Regions from separate parts of the Allobosea sp. GW821-FHT10B12 genome, predicted to be linked through region 3. Evidence: predicted binding sites of a transcription regulator. Region 3 holds the regulator's gene; each other region holds the start of a gene.
The links. Region 3 encodes PhoB, which activates phosphate uptake and scavenging genes when phosphate is short. Its sites were predicted from a motif close to TGTCATNNANCTGTCAT; they were not measured.
Positions count from the first base shown of each region.

Region 1 (5,074 bases), on a different contig from region 3:
CATGAAGCCGAAATGCAGGATGACGCGCGTAACGCTGGGCGCGAGCTCGATCACCTCGACCCGGTCCTCATCGGGTACGCGCGGAATCTCTTCCAGCTTGCCGGTCACCAGAAGAATGCGCTCGTGCAAAGCGTGGTTGTGACGGACGAAATGCGTGAGCGAGAGCGGGAGCCCGCGCGCGGCCGAGGCCAGGAAGGCGGCCGTTCCCGGCAGGCGTAGTGGCGGCTTCGTCGCCAGCATGTCCAGGAACTCCTTCTCCGGCTCGCGCTGGCGAGCGCGCGCCGCCTCCACCAAAGCGAGGCCACGCCGCCAGGTCAGCATGATCACCGTCAGCGCCAGTGCCAGGACCAGCGGATACCAGCCGCCTTCGTGCAGCTTCGGCAGGTTCGCCGCGAAGAAGGTGAGATCGATGAGCAGGAAGAAGCCGTTGACCGCTACGACGAGGATCGGATTGAAGCCCCATTTCAACGCGATCAGCGCCGCCAGCCCGGTGGTGATGGCCATCAGCAGGGAAACGGCGATGCCATAGGCGCCGGCCAGGGCCTCGGACGAGCGGAAGGCGAAGACCGACGTCAGGGTCGCGAGGCAAATCAGCCAGTTGACGATCGGGATGTAGATCTGGCCCTGCTGGTCATGGGCCGTGTGCTTGATGCGGACGGCCGGGAACAGCCCAAGCTGCACGGCCTGACGGGTCAGCGAAAAGGCGCCCGTCAGGATCGACTGCGAGGCGATGACGGCGGCCGCTGTGGCGAAGACGATCAGCGGATAGTGCGCCCAGTCCGGGGCGAGCTGATAGAACGGATTCTCGATTGCCTCCGGATGGATCAGCAGCAGAGCGCCCTGGCCGAAATAATTCAGCATCAGCGCCGGCAGCACGACTGCGAACCAGGCGAGGCGGATCGTCTTCGGGCCGAAATGGCCCATATCCGCATACATCGCCTCGCCACCGGTCACGGCCAGGAAGGTCGCCCCGAGCACGGCGAAACCGACGACCGGCGCAGTATGGGTGATGAAATAGAGGGCGTTGAACGGATTGATCGCAGACAGGATGCCCGGCGCCATCAGGATGCCCCGGATGCCGAGCAGCGCCAGAGCGAGGAACCAGAGCAGCATGATCGGCCCGAACAGCCGGCCGATGAAGCCGGTGCCCTTGCTCTGGACCAGGAAGAGGCAGAACAGGATCGCGGCAGTCAACGGAACGACCGCCGGCGCCAGGAACGGTGCATCGACCTTGAGGCCTTCGATGGCGCTGAGCACGGAAATCGCCGGCGTGATGGCGCCGTCGCCATAGAGCAAGGCGGCGCCGACGAGCCCGACGACGAGGACATAGGCGCGTGGTGTGCCGGGCTTCGCGTGACGCGCCTTGAGCAGAGCCAGCATCGCCATGATGCCGCCTTCGCCGCGATTGTCGGCCCGCATGATCAGCAGCGAATATTTGATCGAGATGATCAGGATCAAAGCCCACAGGATCATCGAGACGCAGCCGACCACAGCTCCTGGCTGCAAGGTGCCCCCAGCGCTCGCAGCCCGGACCGCTTCCTTGAGTGCATAGAGCGGGCTGGTGCCGATGTCGCCGTAGACGACGCCGAGGGCGCCGAGCGTCAAAGCCGGGATGGAGCCATGGTGCTCGCCATGAGAGGGCGAGCTGCTCTGTGACAGAACCCCTTGGGTCATGCGCCGCCTCCCCTTTTGCAGGAGTAGGGCACGCAGCGGCAGCGACAGCAAGGCTGGAGCAGCGGGATTACGCTGCGGAGCAGAAATACCCAAAGAGGTCGACAGGCCGGCGAGGAGCACTCGCCGGCCTCTTGTTGCGTCGTCTTACTTCGCAAGCTTCCCGAAGGCGAAGAACTGGGTCTCGCCGGAGGAATCGTCGACGCCGTCATTATCGGTGACGACGAAGAGGCTGCCTTCCTTGTCGACCGCCATGCCCTCGACCTTGTCGAGCCCGTAGCCGCCGAGCTTCATCAGCTCCGGCGTCAGGTCGCGCAGCAGCTTCTTCTCGACGGTCGGGATCTCCGAAGAGCCGAACGGCGCCGGCTTCAGACCCTTGACCGAGAAGGTCGCGAGCGTCTTCACCGCCTTGGCGCCGAACTGATTGTCGCGCTCGATCACGGCGAAGCTGTCGTCGCCGAGATAGGTCAGTTCGGAGAGGCCCATCCAGGCGCCGGCGGCGGGCGTCGTCAGCGGGTAGTAGAGAATGCCCCAGCTCTTGGTGAAAGGCTTGTAGGTCAGGATCTTGACCTTGCCCTTGGGGTCGTCCTTCCACTCGCGCTGCACGGCGATCCAGACCGTCTCGTCCTGGCCGGTGCCGGTGACGGCGACGCCCTCATAGCCCTGGTTGGTCGCCTTGGCGGCGAACTCCTCCGGCAGGGCGATCTCCTCCTCGATCTCGCCTTTGGCCGAGGCGCGCAGCAGGAGGTTCCCCGTCGGCTTCTCCTTGCGTTCCGGCGCGCCTTCCGAAGCCAGCCAGAAACCGCCGCCCGGACGGGTCGCGATCCCCTCGAGGTCATACGAAGCGGGCTTGCCGTCCTTGGTCACGGTGATCGCGCCGGTGATCGTCGCCGGCTTCTTGGTCGCGTCGATCTCGAGGATGCGCGAGGGCGTATAGGCGCTGTCGGTGATGCTGAAGAGCCGGCCCGGCAGCTCCGGATGGGCGGCAAGGCCCGAGAGCGCGCCCCAGCCGAGCGGAACGCCGTCGACATCGGCCGAGGCGATGGTCGGATAGCTGGCCGGAGCTTCGCTACGCTCATAGATCGTCACGGCCGAGCGCGCGCCGCCCTTGTCCCCTAGATCGGCTTCCGAGGCGGAGACGAAGAGATTGCGCTGCGGGATGGCGAGCAGGCCTTCGGGCGCGATGCCGCCCGGCAGCGCCTGCAGATAGCGCGGTGGCCGGCCCGGCCCCTCATCCTTGAAGACGAGCACGAGCGAGGCGCGCTCCAGCCCGACGAAGAGCAGGCGCTCGCCATTATAGGTGCCGACCTCGATGCCCTCTGGCTCGCTGCCCTTGGCGGCCGAACGGCGCTCGGGATAGTGGCCGAGACGGATGGCGATGTGGTCGACCATATTGCCGGAGTCGAATTCGACGGTGCCGTCCTTGCGGAAGATCGTGAAGCCGCGCGAGCCGCCCTTCCAGTCACCCTCATTGGCGGTGACGAAGCGATCATTGTCGAGCCAGCGCACCGCGTCGGGTTCTCGCGCCAGGCCCTTCAGCTCCTCGACCGGCTTGATCTCACCGTCCCGGGTCTTGTCGATGCCCTTGAGGTCGACGGTGCCGGCCGGGAAATGCGCGACGAGTTTGCCGGTCTTCGTATCGACCACGGCGATGTGATTGTTCTCCTGCAGCGTCACCACAGCGAGGCCGTCGAGGTTGACATCGACGAATTCCGGCTCCGGATCGGTCGGCTCGACGGCGGCGATGCCGGTGAGGTCGACGACCTGCTTCGTGGCGCAATCGGCCTGCCCATCCTTGAGACCGATCAGCGTGAGATTGCCGCCCGGAAGCTGCGGCAGGTCGCCCTTGTTCAGCTTCTCGTCGCGCTCGTTCTCGATGACGATGGCGAGCTTGCCCTTGTCCTTGGTCAGCGTGATCGAATCGGGCTGGCCACCGAGCTCGCATTTGGCCACGACCTGCTTCGTCTTCAGATCGATGGTGGCGAGGTGGCCGGCCGGCTCCTTGAAGTTGTCGCCGGAGCTGACGACGACGGCGAAGGCGCGCTCGCCGAGGATGACCACCGAGGTCGGCTCGCCGCCGACCGGGACGAAGCCGGCGGGCTTGGGCGCGTTGGCGGTGGTGATGTCGATCAGGCCAATCGCCTTCTGCTCAGCGTCAGTATAGGCGAGCAGGGTCCCGGCCTCGTTGGCGGCGATGATCTCGGACACCGTCTTCTTCGACGGATCGCGATCAGACGGGAGGTTCAGCGGCACCTGGAAGGTGGCGATGCGGTTGAAGTTCGGCTCGGCCAGCGCCGTGCCGCCGGCGAGGAGCGTCGCGAGAGCCGCAAGGACGAGGGGTTTGCGCATGGGACGGTCCTGTTCCGCAGGGTGAGGAGGCAGGCCTTCCGGCTAGTGAGCACAGGCGACAGTTTCGTGACAAGCCGTCGCAAAGCGAACACCGCCGCGGGGGAGCCGCAGCGGCGTGATTGGAGAAAGGGGCTGGTCAGCGCAGCGTGGCTTCGGCTCCGGCGGTGTCGGAAACCGACTTCTTCAGGCCGATCACTTCGAGCTCGGTAACGACGGCGACTGCCGCGGCCTGGGCCAGGACGAAGGCGATGCCGAGCGTGGTCGGCGCAAACCAGCCGGCGACCAGGATCAGCACGCTATCGGCGATCCAGAGGATGTTGACGCCGATCACCGCGTAGATTGCGAGCCGCGGCAGGCGCGCCCGGCTGGCGAAGAACGCCAGCACGGCAGCGCAAGGCAGCAGCACGAGGCCGGCGCCGCGCAGGAATTCCGCCGGAAAACCGAGAAGCCCGGAGAGCGCGCCGGCGCCGACGCTGAGCAGCAGACCGGTCGCGGCGCAGGCAGCGGCATCGAGGGCGAGAGCATTGCGCAGGAAACGCGAGGACTGGATGAAGGCCATGGTCGTTCTCCGGTTCAGGCCCCGTCTTGTCCGGGGCGGTTGCTGATGGAGGCCATGCTGACGAAGCTCAGGCGGCTGGTCGATTAAGTGCGAGGTAATTGGAAGACAGCCCGGCCGCGGCTAGCTTGCCTGCCATGAACAAGCACCAGCAGCCCGCGATCGGGCATCTCATCCGCGACTGGCGCCAGCTGCGCCGGCTCAGCCAGCTCGACCTCGCGCTCGAAGCCGAGATCTCGCAGAAGCATCTCAGCTTCGTCGAGAGTGGCCGCTCGGTCCCGAGCCGTGACATGGTCCTGCTGCTCGCCGAGCATCTCGGCGTGCCGCTGCGCGAGCGCAACGCGCTCCTGCTCGCCGCCGGGTACGCACCGGTCTATCTCGAACGCTCGCTGGAGGATCCGAGCCTCCAGGCGGCGCGCAGCGCGATCGACCTCCTGCTCAAGGGGCACGAGCCCTACCCGGCCGTCGCCGTCGACCGGCATTGGACCCTGCTGGCGG
Region 1 is NZ_JBWKNL010000005.1:214,158-219,231, forward strand. It holds gene AC07O0_RS18695 (potassium transporter Kup) at 1-1,605, opposite strand, end outside; gene AC07O0_RS18700 (esterase-like activity of phytase family protein) at 1,819-4,020, opposite strand; gene AC07O0_RS18705 (hypothetical protein) at 4,157-4,579, opposite strand; gene AC07O0_RS18710 (helix-turn-helix domain-containing protein) at 4,714-5,074, shown strand, end outside.
Region 1: a site for PhoB is predicted at 4,076-4,092, ahead of AC07O0_RS18700 (esterase-like activity of phytase family protein). Genes of this name have one in related genera too.

Region 2 (5,074 bases), on a different contig from region 3:
CGGACGAGATGGACGCGCCGACGAGCGTCGCAATGGCGAGGGTCCTGATCATGCCTGTCCTCCTGGTCGCCCGGCCGGGGCCGGGCGTGAATCCATCGGAGGTCAGAATAAGAGCCGGTCTATGAACGGCGCGTGAGTGTGGATGCGTGAGCGTGAGTGTGGATGCGGGATCAGCCGGAAGGCCTGGGTCAGCTCAGCTGCCGGCCTTCATACTGTTGGCCCAGTAGTCCTTGACCTGCTTCACCAGCGTTTCCGGCAGCGGCACATAGCCGAGCGTGGTGGCGTCGGCCGCGCCGGTCTCGAAAGAGAGCCGGAAGAAGTCGAGCACCTCCTGGGTGCGGCGCGTGCGTGGTTTCGGCACCAGGGCGAAGGTCGTGGCGACGATCGGATAGGCCTCGGCGCCCGGCGCATCGGTCAGCATCAGCGAGAAATCCTTGGCTTTGGCCCATTCGGCGCTGGCCGCAGCAGCGGAGAAGCTCGCCGGATCCGGCTTGACGAAATTGCCGGCTTTGTTCTGCACCTGGGCATAGGCGAGGCCGGCACGCACGACCTGGCCGAACTCGACATAGCCGATCGCGTTCTTCGTCCGCTTCACCGCATCGGTGACGCCTTGCGTGCGCTCGGCGCCGGCGCCGACCGGCCAGGGAACCTGCGTGTTGACGCCGACCTTCTCGCGCCATTCCGGGCTCGCCTTGGCTAGATAATCGGTCCAGTTGAAGGTCGTGCCCGAGCCGTCCGAGCGATAGATCACGCTGATCGGAGCGTCGGGCAGCTTCAGCTCGGGATTGGCCGCCTTGATCGCCGGGTCGGACCAGAGCTTGATCTTGCCGAGATAGATGTCGGCGAGGAGGGGGCCGGTGAAGCGGATCTGCCCGGGGCCGACGCCGTCGAGGTTCACCACCGGCACGATGCCGCCCATCACGATCGGGAACTGGATCAGCGCCGAGCGCTGCAATTCCTCGGAGGAGAGCGGCCGGTCGGAGGCGCCGAACTCGGCGGCGCGCTGGGTGACGCGGACCTCGCCGCCGAGCGAGCCGATCGGCTCGTAGTCGACGCCGATGTCGAGCGGGGTCATCTCGGCGCCGTCCGACTTGGCGACGCGATAGTTCTGAGCCCATTTGCCGATGACCGGGAAGGCGAAGCTCGACCCGGCGCCGGTGATCGGCTCGGCCTGGCCGGAGGCCACGGAGGAAGCGAGAAGAGCGCCGGCGACAGCCAGCTTGACCAGGAGCTTCATGCGTCCACCCACCCTGTCGGGGCCCATGGGGCCAAGATCAACAAGGTGACGCTAGGGCGGCGCGGTGACGTTGCGATGACGTCTGTGCTCCGGCAAACGAAAGGCCCCGCCGGTGCCAGCCGGCGGGGCCTTCCTTCAGCGGTCAGGTCCGTTTTGCAACCAACCTTGACCTCGTGTCGTCAGTGCCAGGTCTGGCGGCCGTACCAAGCGTCGACATCGGTCCGGACCTTGTCCTTCTCAATGCCATAGCGCTCCTGGATCTTGCCCTCGAGCTGGTCGCGCTTGCCGTCGATGACGTCGAGATCGTCATCGGTCAGCTTGCCCCACTGCTCCTTGACCTTGCCCTTGAGCTGCTTCCAGTTCCCTTCGACGCGGTTCCAGTCCATTGGACGCTCCTCCTGTTCGTGAACGGTGTACTGAAGCAACGCGTGGGCGGGAGAATTGTTCGACGGAAAGTCGCGGTACGGCCGAATGCCGGCCTCGCCGTCGCCTACCGGCGCTCCAGATTGCGAGGCGCTAACCGTGCACGCAGGCGCGGGGTCATCCAATCGAGGAAGGCGCGGACTTTCAGGCTGCGGAGTCCGCCCTCCGCATAGGCAAGACTGACCGGCAGTGGCGCCGGAGCAAACGCCTCCAGCACCGCTTCGAGCGCGCCTCGCCGGAGCTGCTCCTCGACCTGATAGGACAGCACGCGCACGAGGCCGAAACCGGCCAGCGCCGCATCGATGGCGGCGACGGTCGAGTTCACCGACAGCCGCGCTCTCGGCTCTTCGCCGAGGGCTGGATTGTCGCCGCGATAGCGCCATTCCGGCGTGACGACAAAGCCGCGGAACGAGACGCCGTCATGATCCCTGAGGTCCTCCGGTGTTCGCGGCCTGCCGCGGCGGGCGAGATAGGCCGGGCTGGCGCAGATCACGCGGCGGACCTCTCCGACCTTGGCCGCGATCAGCCCGCCGGCGTCGAGATGGCCGATCCGCACCGCGACGTCGATATGCTCGTCGGCGAGGTTGATCTGCCTGTCCTCGAGATGAAGCTTGAGCGCGATTTCCGGGTTCTGCTCCAGGAAGGCGAGGGCGATCGGCAGGACATGGCGCTGGCCGAACAATGTGGGAGCAGTGACGCGCAGCTCGCCGCGGGGCGCGCTGTACTCCCCGGCGGCCATGCGCTCGGCCTCCTCGACCTGTTCGAGGATCCGCCGGCTGGCTTCGAGATAGGCGAGGCCCGCTTCGGTCAGCTCCGTTCCGCGCCGCGTGCGCAGCATCAGCTTCGCCCGCAGATGGCTTTCGAGCTCGGCGATCTTGCGGCTGACGGTCGCGAGCGGCATGCGCAGCTTGCGCGCGGCCGCCGACAGGCTCCCGGCCTCCACCACTGCGAGCAGCACCGCCATGGCGTCCAGACGATCCATCAGCCTTCCATAATTCGGGAGGGTATCTCCATGATCTGTCCATAGCACCCGTTCATCGAGAGGACTACGTCACTCTCCATGAAGGCGCTGCTCTTGGCGCCTCGCGCTCGGACGAGCCCAGGAGTTCACGATGACCGGTCTTTCGCGCAGGGGATTTTCGCTCGGCCTCCCGGCCCTGGCGGCAGGCGCCGCTCTGCCGTCGGCCGGCTTGGCGCAGGCGCCGGCAGCGGCGGAGCGTTCCGCGGATCAGCTGCCCCTGGCGCAGCTCAGGATCGGCCGCTTCAAGGTGACGGCGTTGAGCGACGGCTATGTCGACATGCCCTACGAGTATTTCCCCGGCCGCTCCGCCGCCGAAGTCGAGGCGCTGGCGAAGGCGCAGTTTGCGGCGCGCGCCGGCGGCGTCAGGATGATGTTCAACCAGTATCTGATCGAGGACGGCAGCAGTCGCATCCTGATCGATGCCGGGCCGGGCGGGACCATCGGCCAGTCGGGGAAGCTGCCGGCGGGCTTAAGCGCGCTCGGCCTCGATCGCGGCAGGATCGACGCCGTGATCGTCACCCACATGCATCAGGACCATATCGGCGGCCTCGTCGCCGGCGAGCAGGCCAGTTTTGCCAAGGCCGAGATCTATGTCGACCGGCGCGAGCTGGCGCACTGGACCAATCCGGCGACCCGCTCGGCCTCGCCGGCCTATCTGCAGAACGGCATCAAGCTCGCCGGCGAGGTGGCACGGCTCTATCCGAAGCTGCAGGCCCTCGATGGCGAGCGCGAGATCATTCCCGGCGTCTCGATCGTCGATCTTGCCGGCCACACCCCCGGCCATGTCGGCGTGCGCATCGCCGATGCCGGCCAGAGCCTGATCATGGCCGGCGACATGCTGTTCCCGGTCGTCCATCCGGCGGGGCTCGATGTGAACTTCCTGTTCGAGCAGGACCGCCCGGCTGCGCAGGCGATGCGCACCCGCTTCTTCCATCGTGCGGCCGCGGAGGGGGCCCTGGTCGCCGCGACCCATATGCCCTTCCCAGGATTGGGCCGGGTTGTCGCCGATCAGGGGCAATATCGCTGGCTGCCGGCCGCCTGGGCTTTCCAGGACTAGGCGGCTCGGCGGGCGTCATCCGAAAGTTCTGGGCGAGGCCGGGAGCGATCCCGGCCTTGCGCTGCATCGCGGCGATGCTCGCATCGGCTGCGCGGCCGGGTTCCATGCAACCCGGCATGTTGACGTGGCGTCTCGGCCGATGCCACATCGCGCGGGTCTGGAGGCCCGCGGTGAATCGCCTATTGCTGCAAACCGTGATCGTTGTCGTTGGTTGCCTGCTGCTGCTGCGCCTGCTCGACGCCTATTTCTCCTGGCAGGGACAGGCGGCGCTTCGGCTGATCGCGGGCTGGGGCGTGATTTATCTGGCATTCGCCGCGCCGCTTTATTTTCTGGCCTGCCGCAGCGAGGACCGCGGCGCCGAAACGACCTCGGCCCCGAAGGCGGCTCACCCAGCAGAGCAGATCTTCGGCATAGGCTTCTTCGGCGTGATCGGCCTGCTGCTCTTGGGCCACTATCTCACCAGGATCTAGAGCGCCTCCCAAGGGAAGCCCTGGGAAGGACCGTGCGTCAGGGCGCTCGGCGGTTGCCGCCCCCAGCTTCGACGCAGGCCCGCCGCGTGCGCAAAATCGGCAACCCGCTAAAATGCAGGCCAAATCCGTAGCGGTTGGCCAACGGCCAGTGGACTAGAGGAGCGCCAGCAAAGCCCAGAACAGGCCATGACATATTCATCGCAAGACATCTCGAACGCGCTTCTGCGAATCAAGGAAGACGGGTTCGTCCTCGACAACGACGCTTTCGGCTATGCCGCGATCCGATGGGACCTGCGCAGGCTCAGGCGCGATCTGCGCGAGGCTGGCTATGCCGGCGCCGAGCTCGCCCAGGGCCGGATGGTGAATGAGGGCGAGGACATCTGCTGGCTCTACAATCCCGACGCGATCGGGAAAGACCAGGTCGACAGCCTGGCTGCGGCGCGGCATTCGGCGCTTTACAGCGGGTAGCGTTGGGAGCCGGCAGCTGGCTGCGGCCGCTCATCGGCTGTCTCGACCGAACGAATGGCTCCCGTGGCCTAGCGTGAGGAGCAGGGAGCGCTCTTCTCAAAGGCCTGTTCGCCGGTACCCACGCCGACTCCGTCGACTGCCACGGCCGTCCGAGGCGGTGCGAGCAGCGCGACCGGCGTCTTGCGGCCCGCCCTCAATGTCCCGCGCAGGAAACCCCTGACAACGGCGACGGCTGTTCCGATGCCGAAGCCTTTCAGCATTGCAATCACGAACAGGTTGACGATGATGGCCCTGGTCGGACTGCCATGTTCCAGGATCGGAATCAGGCCGAAGGCGAACAAGGCCAGACCGGAGATGATAGCGAGCGCAACGGTCATCGTGCCTACCGCGTAGTCAGG
Region 2 is NZ_JBWKNL010000001.1:630,811-635,884, forward strand. It holds gene AC07O0_RS03055 (hypothetical protein) at 1-52, opposite strand, end outside; gene pstS (phosphate ABC transporter substrate-binding protein PstS) at 194-1,237, opposite strand; gene AC07O0_RS03065 (CsbD family protein) at 1,417-1,623, opposite strand; gene AC07O0_RS03070 (LysR family transcriptional regulator) at 1,728-2,642, opposite strand; gene AC07O0_RS03075 (MBL fold metallo-hydrolase) at 2,773-3,738, shown strand; gene AC07O0_RS03080 (hypothetical protein) at 3,795-4,208, shown strand; gene AC07O0_RS03085 (hypothetical protein) at 4,395-4,676, shown strand; gene AC07O0_RS03090 (hypothetical protein) at 4,745-5,053, opposite strand.
Region 2: a site for PhoB is predicted at 1,302-1,318, ahead of pstS (phosphate ABC transporter substrate-binding protein PstS). Genes of this name have one in related genera too.

Region 3 (5,074 bases):
GTCGAGCCGTTCCGCGGCTATTCCGGCTGGGCCGGCGGCGTCGCGCTCGGCATCATCGCGATCCCGGTGATCGTGCGCACCACCGAGGACATGTTGCGCCTCGTACCCGGTCCGCTCCGCGAGGCCGGCTCGGCGCTTGGCGCTCCGCCTTCCGTGGTCATCACCTCGATCACCTGGCGGGCGGCGAAGTCCGGCATGGTCACCGGCATCCTGCTGGCGCTGGCGCGCATCGCCGGCGAGACCGCGCCGCTGATCTTCACCGCGCTGAACAACAATTTCTGGTTCTCGCCGAACCTGCTCGGCGGCGTCTCCAACCTGCCGGTGACGATCTACCAGTTCGCCTCCGCCCCTTACGAGAACTGGCAGCAGCTCGCCTGGGCGGGGTCGCTGATCATCACGATCTCAATCCTCGTGCTTTCCATCATCGCCCGGCGCATCGTGCGCGGCGGCAAGTAATCAGCGTCCGATCGGAAGGACCATGCAGATGCTCTCGACCCTGGAACTGAGCCCGCAAACGCTGGACGCCGACGCTCCCGTCCGCATCGCCGTCAAGAACCTCGATTTCTACTACGGCGAGCACAAGGCGCTGAAGAACATCAACCTCGACTTCCGCGACCGCCACGTCACGGCGCTGATCGGCCCCTCGGGCTGCGGCAAGTCGACTCTGCTGCGCATCTTCAACCGCATCTATTCGCTCTATCCCGAGCAGCGGGCCACCGGCGAGATCATCCTCGACGGCCGCAACGTCATCTCGAACGATATCGACGTGAACGAGCTGCGCTCGCGCATCGGCATGGTCTTCCAGAAGCCGACGCCCTTCCCGATGTCGATCTACGACAATGTCGCCTTCGGTATCCGCCTCTACGAGAAGCCGCCGAAGTCTGAGCTCGACGACCGCGTGGAGGGCGCGCTGCGCCGCGCCGCGCTCTGGGATGAGGTCAAGGACAAGCTCAAGAGCTCCGGCATGGGTCTCTCCGGCGGCCAGCAGCAGCGCCTGTGCATCGCCCGCACCATCGCGCAGAAGCCCGAGGTGATCCTGTTCGACGAGCCGACCTCGGCGCTCGACCCGATCTCAACCGGCAAGATCGAGGACCTGCTCGAGCAGCTGAAGACCGATTTCACCATCGTCATCGTCACCCACAACATGCAGCAGGCGGCGCGCATCTCGCAGTACACCGCCTTCATGTATCTCGGCGAGGTGATCGAGTTCGACGCCACCAACACGATCTTCATGAACCCGCACAAGAAGCAGACGCAGGACTACGTCACCGGCCGGTTCGGCTGACGTCCTGAAATCGTCGGCCAGCTCTGAAGGATACGCCCATGTCCGACCATATCGTCCGCTCCTACGACGCCGATCTCGAGGGCCTGCGCCGCAGCCTCGCCGAGATGGGCGGCATGTCCGAGCGCATGCTCGGCGACTCCACCGTCGCGCTGGTGCGCCGCGACACCGCGCTCGCCCAGAAGATCATCAGCGCCGACCAGCGCCTCGACAATCTCCAGCGTGAGGTCGAGGAGAAGGCGGTGCTCACCATCGCCCGACGCCAGCCGCTCGCCAACGACCTGCGCGAGCTGATCTCGGCGATCCGCATCGCTGCCGACATCGAGCGCGTCGGCGACCTCGCCAAGAACATCGCCAAGCGCGCCGTCGCGATCTCCGGCCAGTTCTCGCCGCCGCATCGTGCTGTCGTCGGGCTCGAGCATATGAGCCGCCTGGTCCAGGCGCAGCTCAAGGACGTGCTCGACGCCTATGCCGCCAGCAACGAGCAGAAGGCGATGGAAGTCTGGCGCCGCGACGACGAGATCGATGCGCTCTACACCTCGCTGTTCCGCGAACTCCTGACCTACATGATGGAGGATCCGCGCAACATCACCTTCTGCACGCACCTCCTGTTCTGCGCCAAGAATGTCGAGCGCATCGGCGACCACACCACCAACATCGCCGAGACCATCCATTACCTCGTCACCGGCCAGTCCATGGACGAGAGCCGGCCGAAGCTCGACACCACCAACATCCTCGTCGACCTGCCGGCGGCCAATGGCTGAACCGGCGGGCGGCGCGCTTTCCGTGCAGCCGGAACCGGCTGAACGATCAGAATTTGCGCAACTAAAGAGTTGGAGCATGTTCTGATCGCAAAAGTGGTTTCCACTTTTGCGGAACAGGCTCCGAGCGAAAGCGAGACGCAATGCCTGCACGCATCCTGATCGTCGAGGACGAGGAGCCGCTCACCCTGCTCCTGCGCTACAATCTCGAGGCCGAGGGCTTCGAGGTCGACAGCGTGGCGCGGGGCGACGACGCCGAATTGCATCTGCGCGACCATACGCCGGATCTCGTCCTGCTCGACTGGATGCTGCCCGGCCTCTCCGGCATCGAGCTCTGCCGGCGCCTGCGCACGCGCCGCGACACCGAGCGGGTGCCGATCATCATGCTGACCGCCCGCGGCGAGGAGACCGAGCGCGTGCGCGGCCTCGCCACCGGTGCCGACGACTATGTCGTCAAGCCGTTCTCGCTGCCCGAACTGATCGCCCGCATCCAGGCGCTGCTGCGCCGCGCCAAGCCCGGCCATGTCGCCGGCCTGCTCGCGGCCGGCGATCTCGAGCTCGACCGCACGACCCGTCGCGTCCGTCGCGCCGGCGCCGAACTGCATCTCGGCCCGACCGAGTTCCGCCTGCTCGAATTCCTGATGCAGGCGCCAGGCCGCGTCTATTCGCGGGCGCAACTGCTCGATGCGGTCTGGGGCCGCGACGTCTACATCGACGAGCGCACCGTCGACGTCCATGTCGGGCGGCTGCGCAAGGCGATCACCCCGGCCAATTCCAAGGACCCGCTGCGCACCGTGCGCGGCGCCGGCTACGCCTTCGACGAGACTTTTGCCCGCGGCTGACAGCCTCCGTCAGCGCGGCGCGGCGACGATGACCGCCGCGCCGGCGAGGCAGAGCGCGGCGCCGGCAAGATCGTAGCGATCCGGCGGCACCTTCTCGACCAGCGCCATCCAGGTCAGCGACGTCACGATGTAGACGCCGCCATAGGCGGCAAAGGCGCGCCCGGCCGCGGGGCTGTCGGCCAGGGTCAGCAGCCAGGCGAAGGCTGCGAGCGCCAAGACGCCCGGCAGCAGCCACCAGACCGGCTTGTCGAGTTTAAGCCAGGCCCAGAAGGCAAAGCAGCCGGCGATTTCCGCCAGCGCCGCTCCTGCATAGATCGCGAAGGTCGCCATGTCGGTGCCTATGATCGCGGTGCGCAAGCCGTGGCCAGCCTGGCGAAAACCGGGCGATAGGCTTCGGAGGCCAGCGGCGTCAGCGCCTCGGCCTCGCCGAACGTGAACCAGCGGATCTCGCTGTGCTCGTCATTGGCGATCTTGGGTTCGCCGCCGGCCCATTCTGCGACCACAAACAGATGCCAGAGCGCGGGCGTGACGCCATCCGTCTCGGTTGTCTCGATGGTCTCGGCATGGCGAAAGGCTGTCGCCGCGATGCCGAGCTCCTCCTGCAGTTCGCGAACGAGGGCAGCCTCGATGGCCTCGCCCGGCTCGACATGGCCGCCAATGGTGTCCCAGCAGGACGGCCGATTTCGCCGATGCGGAGCCCGCAGGCCCAAGAGAACGCGCTGTCCCTTCAGCGGTAACGCGCAGGCGTATTCGATCGGCTTCATCATCTCCCCTTGAGGCTCGGTCTTCGATCGTGCCGGCTGGACGCCAATGCGCGGTTCCCGCAGACTATCAGCCATGCGCTTCACCAGATGGGACTATCTCGCATTTCCCTTTCTCGCCGCGCTGCTGATTGGCGTCGGCTACGGCGCGCTTCGTCTCGTCGGCTTCTTCGGGCTCGGCATACTCGGTCTGGTGATCGGCTTCATCGCGGTGCGGATGGATCTGGAGCGGGATGGCGGGCCTGAGCAGTTCAAGGCCAGGGATCGCATGTCGCGCGCCGAGAAAGCTTCTGATGACGCCGAAAAGGCCTCGCGGCTGCAGCCACTCTTCGTGGCGCAGGTGGTCGCGGCGGGCTTCGTCATCCTGGGCTTCGGCTTTCATTTCCTGCTCTGAGCCGGGCCTTCCCTGGAAACAGAAAAGCCGGCCTTTCGGCCGGCTTTCACATTCTTGCCGCGACGCTGCCAGGCTCAGGCGCGGATCGCCCTGCGGTCGCGGCGGCGGTCGGCCGCCGGCTGGTAGGCGATACGGGCATGGTAGGCGCAATAGGGCAGGCCGGTCGCGCTGCGGCCGCCGCAGAAGCGGAACTCCGGTGAGGTCGGATCGCCCATCGGCCAGCGGCACATGTATTCGCGCAGCTCCATGATGGTGACCCGCTCGGAGAACGGCACGACCACGTCTTCGGACGGGGCCGGTGCGCGTGCGACCTGCGCCTCGGCTTCGATCTCGGGCGAAAACTGCGGGGCGAGCGCGGTGTTGCCACGGGTCAGCCCGGCACTGCCGTTGCTGTGATGACCGGCCGGGTGGCTCGGCGGGCGCGCCGCCGGTTTGCGCGGACGCGGCGTGGCCGAGCCCGGGCTCTTGGCCCGGCCCGAAAGGCCGAGGCGATGCACCTTCCCGATGACGGCGTTGCGCGTGACATTGCCGAGCTCGGCGGCGATCTGGCTCGCGCTCAGGCCGTCATTCCAGAGCTTCTTGAGCAGTTCGACGCGTTCGTCGGTCCAGGCTCCGGCTTCGGTCATGGAGTTGCACCTGTCTTCGTCATGCCTTACCGGCAAGCCGGTGCGGCATAGGGAGAGATCATGGCGGAATCCGATACCGGCAGCGTCCGTGGTTGAACGGAAGCCGTTACGCCCGGAACTGACGATACTGGAGACGCCGCACGAGATGTCGTATCTGACGAAGAAGACCATACAAGATGGCCTGACTCGGCCACAAGAGTCGCCGAATCCTAATTCGGCTTTTCCCCAGCCAATCACTGCAGACGGCCGCCCGGTGAGTCTAATTGGCAACGCTGCCGCGAGAGCCGGATCCGATCAGGGTGGCACACCCTGGTCGGTGAATCCGTCTCTCACTTTTAGAATGGAGACCGCTTTATCCCAACGGCTTGCGGAGCAAGGCCGTTGGGACGGGCTCCAGGTCAGCCGCAA
Region 3 is NZ_JBWKNL010000004.1:220,612-225,685, forward strand. It holds gene pstA (phosphate ABC transporter permease PstA) at 1-456, shown strand, start outside; gene pstB (phosphate ABC transporter ATP-binding protein PstB) at 479-1,285, shown strand; gene phoU (phosphate signaling complex protein PhoU) at 1,324-2,046, shown strand; gene phoB (phosphate regulon transcriptional regulator PhoB) at 2,187-2,885, shown strand; gene AC07O0_RS15685 (YnfA family protein) at 2,895-3,215, opposite strand; gene AC07O0_RS15690 (NUDIX hydrolase) at 3,224-3,649, opposite strand; gene AC07O0_RS15695 (hypothetical protein) at 3,723-4,040, shown strand; gene AC07O0_RS15700 (GcrA family cell cycle regulator) at 4,115-4,666, opposite strand.

Region 4 (5,074 bases), on a different contig from region 3:
GCGCTGGAATGCCATGGCGGCAACGGCTTCATCGAGGAGAATCCGACGGCGCGGCATTATCGCGAGGCGCCGCTCAACTCGGTCTGGGAGGGTTCGGGCAACGTCATCTGCCTCGACGTGCTGCGTTCGCTCGAGCGCGAGCCGGGCTCGCTGCAGGCGTTGCGCGCCGAGTTCCATGCGGTCTCCGGGCAGGACCGGCGCTATGACGCGGCGCTGCAGGCGCTCGACACAGATCTGCATGAGCTCATCCGCCATGAGGGCCAGGCGCGCCTGCTGACCGAGCGACTGGCGCTGATGCTGCAGGGCGCGCTGCTGATCCGTCATGCACCGCATGCGGTCGCCGACGCCTTCGTCGCGACGCGGCTCGGCGGGCACTGGTCCGGCCATTTCGGCGACCTGCCGCTGGCGGTGGATGCGGCGACGCTGGCGCGAAGGGCGGTGCCGGAGCTGATATAAACTCGGTGGACGGCGGCAGGATTCGTTGAGCCGAGCGAGATGAGGTCAGGGAGACATTGGAGGTGAGAAGGCTTCTGCGCGCGGTTTTCCTTACCTCGCTGTTCGTCGGAGTTGGGCCTGTCCTGGCACACTCCCCTTATGTCACCAGGGCCGAAGCGATTTTATTGCCCGATGGCCGCGCGGGCGAAGTTCGCCGCTTGCATGGCGATGGGATTTTTCTGGCAGATCCGGAACGCCTCATCATCGTGGATCAGAGCGGAGCCTTGCTTGGCCGAAGCCAGCGCGGTGGACCGATGTCGCTGATCTGCAAAGATCGCGTGTGCACGGGCTACGATCACGCGCGCGATCAGGTTCTCAAAATCGACCCGGCCACCTTCAGGGCCAACGGGTTGATTGTTCCCGACAAGAACTCGCCATCACTGGAGCTCGATCAAAACATCTGGCAGGCGGAAGACGGGGAAGACCATTGGGGCTTCACGGTTGATGACGCCACCTATCAGCAATGGTTGGCCGCGGAGCTCAGCCTGATCCGCGAGCGCTATTGGATTCTTTTCTTCATGAGCGTTCCCGGAGCTGGGCTCGCACTTGGGATCATTCTCATCCGCGCCGCGCTGATTTCGCGCCGCCGTGGAACGTTCATGATCCTGGCCAGGGTCGCGCTCGGCCTTGCCGCTACCGCTGGGGTCGTTGCGGCGCTCTTCGTCGCACTTTTCCAGGCAGCCCTCATTCCAATGAGTACGGCCGCCTTTCTTACGGGGCTGGGCTCAGGCTGTGCTCTTCTCGTTCTTGTCACATATTCACTTCGCAGGGTGTTGGGCCTGCTCTGGCGCAGCGCCCTTAAGCCGCATCCGGCGCGATAGCGGGATATTCGGTCACGATGGAGCGCCTCTATAAGCGTCGCTGATCCTGGCATCCAAACTACGGATTTCTCTCGCATCTGGGATTCTGCGAGCCTTTTCCGCGTGCCATGCGAGGCATTCGGAAATGGACAAGCGGCAACTGACCGGCATCTTCCTGCTCGTGATCGCGCTTCAGATCCTGCCGATCTCCGATACGCTCGCGAAATATCTCTCCGCATCATTGCCTGTGCTGCAGGTGATCTGGGCGCGCTTCTTCTTCCACTGCCTGGCGACCGGTCTCTATAGCGCGGTGCGACACGGCCCTAGGCTGCTGCTGCCGACCGTGTCCTGGACGCTGACCGCCCGGAGCGCGGCGCTCTTTCTCGCGGTCGCGCTGTTCTATGTCGCGATCCATCATATGCCGCTGACCACGGCGCTGACGCTGTGGTTCGTCGAGCCCTTCCTCCTGACCCTGCTGGCACTCCTCATCTTCAAGGAGAAGGTCGCGCCGCTGCAATGGCTGGCGATCTCCGTCGGCTTCCTCGGCATCGTCCTGGCGATCAGGCCGAGCGCCGAGACCTGGCAGTGGAGCTATCTGATCGGTCTTGGCGCCGGCATGGGCTATGCCGTCTTCCTGCTGCTGACGCGGGTGGTCGAGACTAAGATTCCGGCGATCGTCTCGGTCTATCAGACCGGGCTCATCGGCTGCGTCCTGTCCAGCATCGCGGTCATCCCGGTCTGGCAATCGCCGAACGCAATCCAATGGCTGCAGCTGATGGCGACCGGCTGCGTCGCGGCAAGCGCGCATTTCCTGATCATCAAGGCCTTCGAGCGGGCCGAGGCGAGCCTGCTCGCACCGTTCACCTATGCGGAGGTGATCACCGCCACGATCCTCGGTTTCCTCGTCTTCGGCGACGCGCCGGATCGTTGGGTTTATGCCGGACTCGCGCTCATCATCCTGAGCGCGATTGCGGTGGTGCCGCGCGAGCCCAGGCGGGAGGCTGCGCCTCAGACGTGAGAATGGACTTGCGGTTGGTATCGGAGAGGTGCCGGCGCGAGGCCGATCCGAATCTCGTCGGCGAGCGCATCCAGGACTGTCGAAGCACTGTCCCGGTTGAGCTTGAGGCAGAGATGCACGGGGGCGAGTAGGGGTAGGCCCTCGGCCCGATCCAGAATCCGTACTCCCGCCGGGACGAGGCTGTGCTCAACGGCGCTTACCCCCAGGCCGGAGCGGACTGCGGCATGGATCGCGCCGATATTGTCGCTGCTGAAGGCGACCCGCCAGTCGCATCCGGTCGCGTCGAGAGCTTCCGCCATCGTCGCCCGGCAGACGCAGCCTTCGGGAAAGACGGCCAATGGGAGGGGGCGGCTCTTTGCCTGGGATGGTGTCGCCGCGATCCAGACCAGCTCTTCCGTCCGGATCAGCTCCTGCTCCGGCACGGTGCCGCGGCAGGCGACGAGCGCGAGATCGATGAGTCCATCCTTCAGCTTGCCTTCGATGGCGGCGCCGTTGTCGCAGATCACATCAACCTGAACACCGGCATGCGTCCGCGAGAAGCGCTCCAGGATCTCGGGCAGCAGGATGTTGGCGTAGTCATCGGAGGTGCCGATGCGGACGATCCCCGACAGGCCGGCCTGGTCGATGCGGTTCATGGCCTCGTCGCTGAGCGAGAGGATGCGCCTGGCATAATGGAGCAGGACCTCGCCTTCCCGCGTCAGCTGGATCTGGCGTTTCGTCCGGTCGAAGACCTCCTTGCCGAGCGCCTCCTCCAGCCGCCTGATCTGCATGCTGATCGCCGGCTGGGTCCGGTGCAGCCGGTCGCCGGTGCGGGTGAAGCTCTGCGTCTCGACGATCGTGACGAAGGTCTTGAGCAGCTCGGTATCGATCGGCGGCCGCATCCTCGCGCTCCGGCATCAGCTGCGGTGAGGCTACAGGATGATGGCGGAGCGAGCTATCGGATAGCGCGGGGAACCCTCTCCTGGAAGGAGAGGGTAGGGTGAGGTGTAGGCCCTGCGACCAGTTCCGCGAGCGCTGACCGCGCGGTCAGGTTCAGGCCAACGTTTTCGCTCCGAACACCTCACCCCTGCCCCTCTCCTTGCAGGAGAGGGGTTCTTCGCGCCTCATTCCCGAGGGAGACGTTCGTTCACCCCGCTTCCGGCGCGAAATCCATCGCCACGCCGTTGATGCAGTAGCGCAGGCCGGTCGGGGGCGGGCCGTCGGGGAAGACGTGGCCGAGATGGCCGCCGCAATTGGCGCAGTGCACCTCGACCCGGTGCATGCCGTAGCTGTAGTCCTCGCTCTCCTCGACCGCGCCTTCCAGCGGCTGGTCGAAGCTCGGCCAGCCGGTGCCGCTCTCGAATTTCTTGTGCGACCTGAACAGAGGCTGGCCACAGCCGGCGCAGGAGAAGGTGCCGGCGCGTTTCTCGAAATTGAGCGCGCAGGAGCCGGCCCGCTCGGTGCCGTGGCCGCGCAGCACCTGGTACTGCTCCGGGGTCAGCTTCTGGCGCCATTCGGCGTCGCTGAGCTGGAAGGGGAATTCACGCTCTGCGGGCTTTCCCGTTTTGGCGAACATGTCCATCAGGCCCATGCGAGGCTCCTTTCCGTGCGCTCTTGTTTGATTGTCGCGCGAGATATGGGGATTTGTCTTCCTGATTTCAGCCCCGCGCAACGCCGCCTGTTTCACGTTCGCGTTCGGCGATGACCGGTCTCTTCTCCGGGCGCCCGGCGCGTCACCCAACCGTCACGCGACTCCTCTAGTCGGCTCGCCATCGCAATGGGCGGAAACGAGGGGTCTCGTGACGCAGACGATCCGCGCGGTGAAGCGCACCACGAACCTCGGCCTGACCACCGCCGTCCATCGCAGCAAGCCGCTCTCGCGTGCCGGCATGCTGGAGCGGATGTTCACGCTCGCCTTCTCCGGCCTGGTCTATCCGCAGATCTGGGAGGACCCGGTCGTCGACATGGAAGCGCTGGCGTTGCAGCCCAGCGACCATCTCGTCGCGATCGCCTCGGGCTCCTGCAACATCCTGTCCTATCTCACCGCCGATCCGGCGAAGATCAGCGCGATCGACCTCAACGGCGCCCATATCGCGCTCGGCCATCTCAAGCTCGCGGCGCTTGCCGAGATCGACGATCACGCGGTCTTCCGCCGCTTCTTCGGACAGGCGCAGTCGAAGGCCAATGTCGAGACCTATGACGAGCTGATCGCGCCGCGGCTCGACGCGGTCAGCCGCGCCTACTGGGAAGGGCGCAACCTCGCCGGGCGCCGCCGGATCGAGCTCTTCGCCCGCAATTTCTACCGCTACGGCCTGCTCGGCCGCTTCATCGGCACCGGGCATTTCCTTGCGCGCCGGCTCGGCTGCGATCCCAGGGTGATGCTGCAGGCCAAGACGATGGAGGAGCAGCGGGCGCTGTTCGACCGCCATCTCGCGCCGGTCTTCGACAAGAAGCTGGTGCGCTGGCTGGTCCGCCAGCCGGCCTCGCTCTACGGGCTCGGCATCCCGCCGGCGCAGTACAAGGCGCTCGCCGCCGATGGCGACGCCGGCATTCGCGCGGTGCTGCGCCACCGGCTGGAGCGGCTCGCCTGCGGCTTCGACCTCAAGACAAATTACTTCGCCTGGCAGGCCTTCGGCCGCGGCTACGGGCCGGAACCGGATGCGGCGGTGCCGCCCTATCTGGAGCGCGGTAATTTCGAGACGGTGAAAGCGTGCGCTGGGCGTGTGTCCTATCATCAGAGCGCGATCACCGCCTTCCTCGAGAAGCAGCCGGCCGAGAGCTG
Region 4 is NZ_JBWKNL010000003.1:155,830-160,903, reverse strand. It holds gene AC07O0_RS10575 (acyl-CoA dehydrogenase family protein) at 1-456, shown strand, start outside; gene AC07O0_RS10570 (hypothetical protein) at 519-1,316, shown strand; gene AC07O0_RS10565 (DMT family transporter) at 1,441-2,313, shown strand; gene AC07O0_RS10560 (LysR substrate-binding domain-containing protein) at 2,304-3,194, opposite strand; gene msrB (peptide-methionine (R)-S-oxide reductase MsrB) at 3,440-3,874, opposite strand; gene AC07O0_RS10550 (BtaA family protein) at 4,092-5,074, shown strand, end outside.
Region 4: a site for PhoB is predicted at 4,024-4,040, ahead of AC07O0_RS10550 (BtaA family protein). Genes of this name have one in related genera too.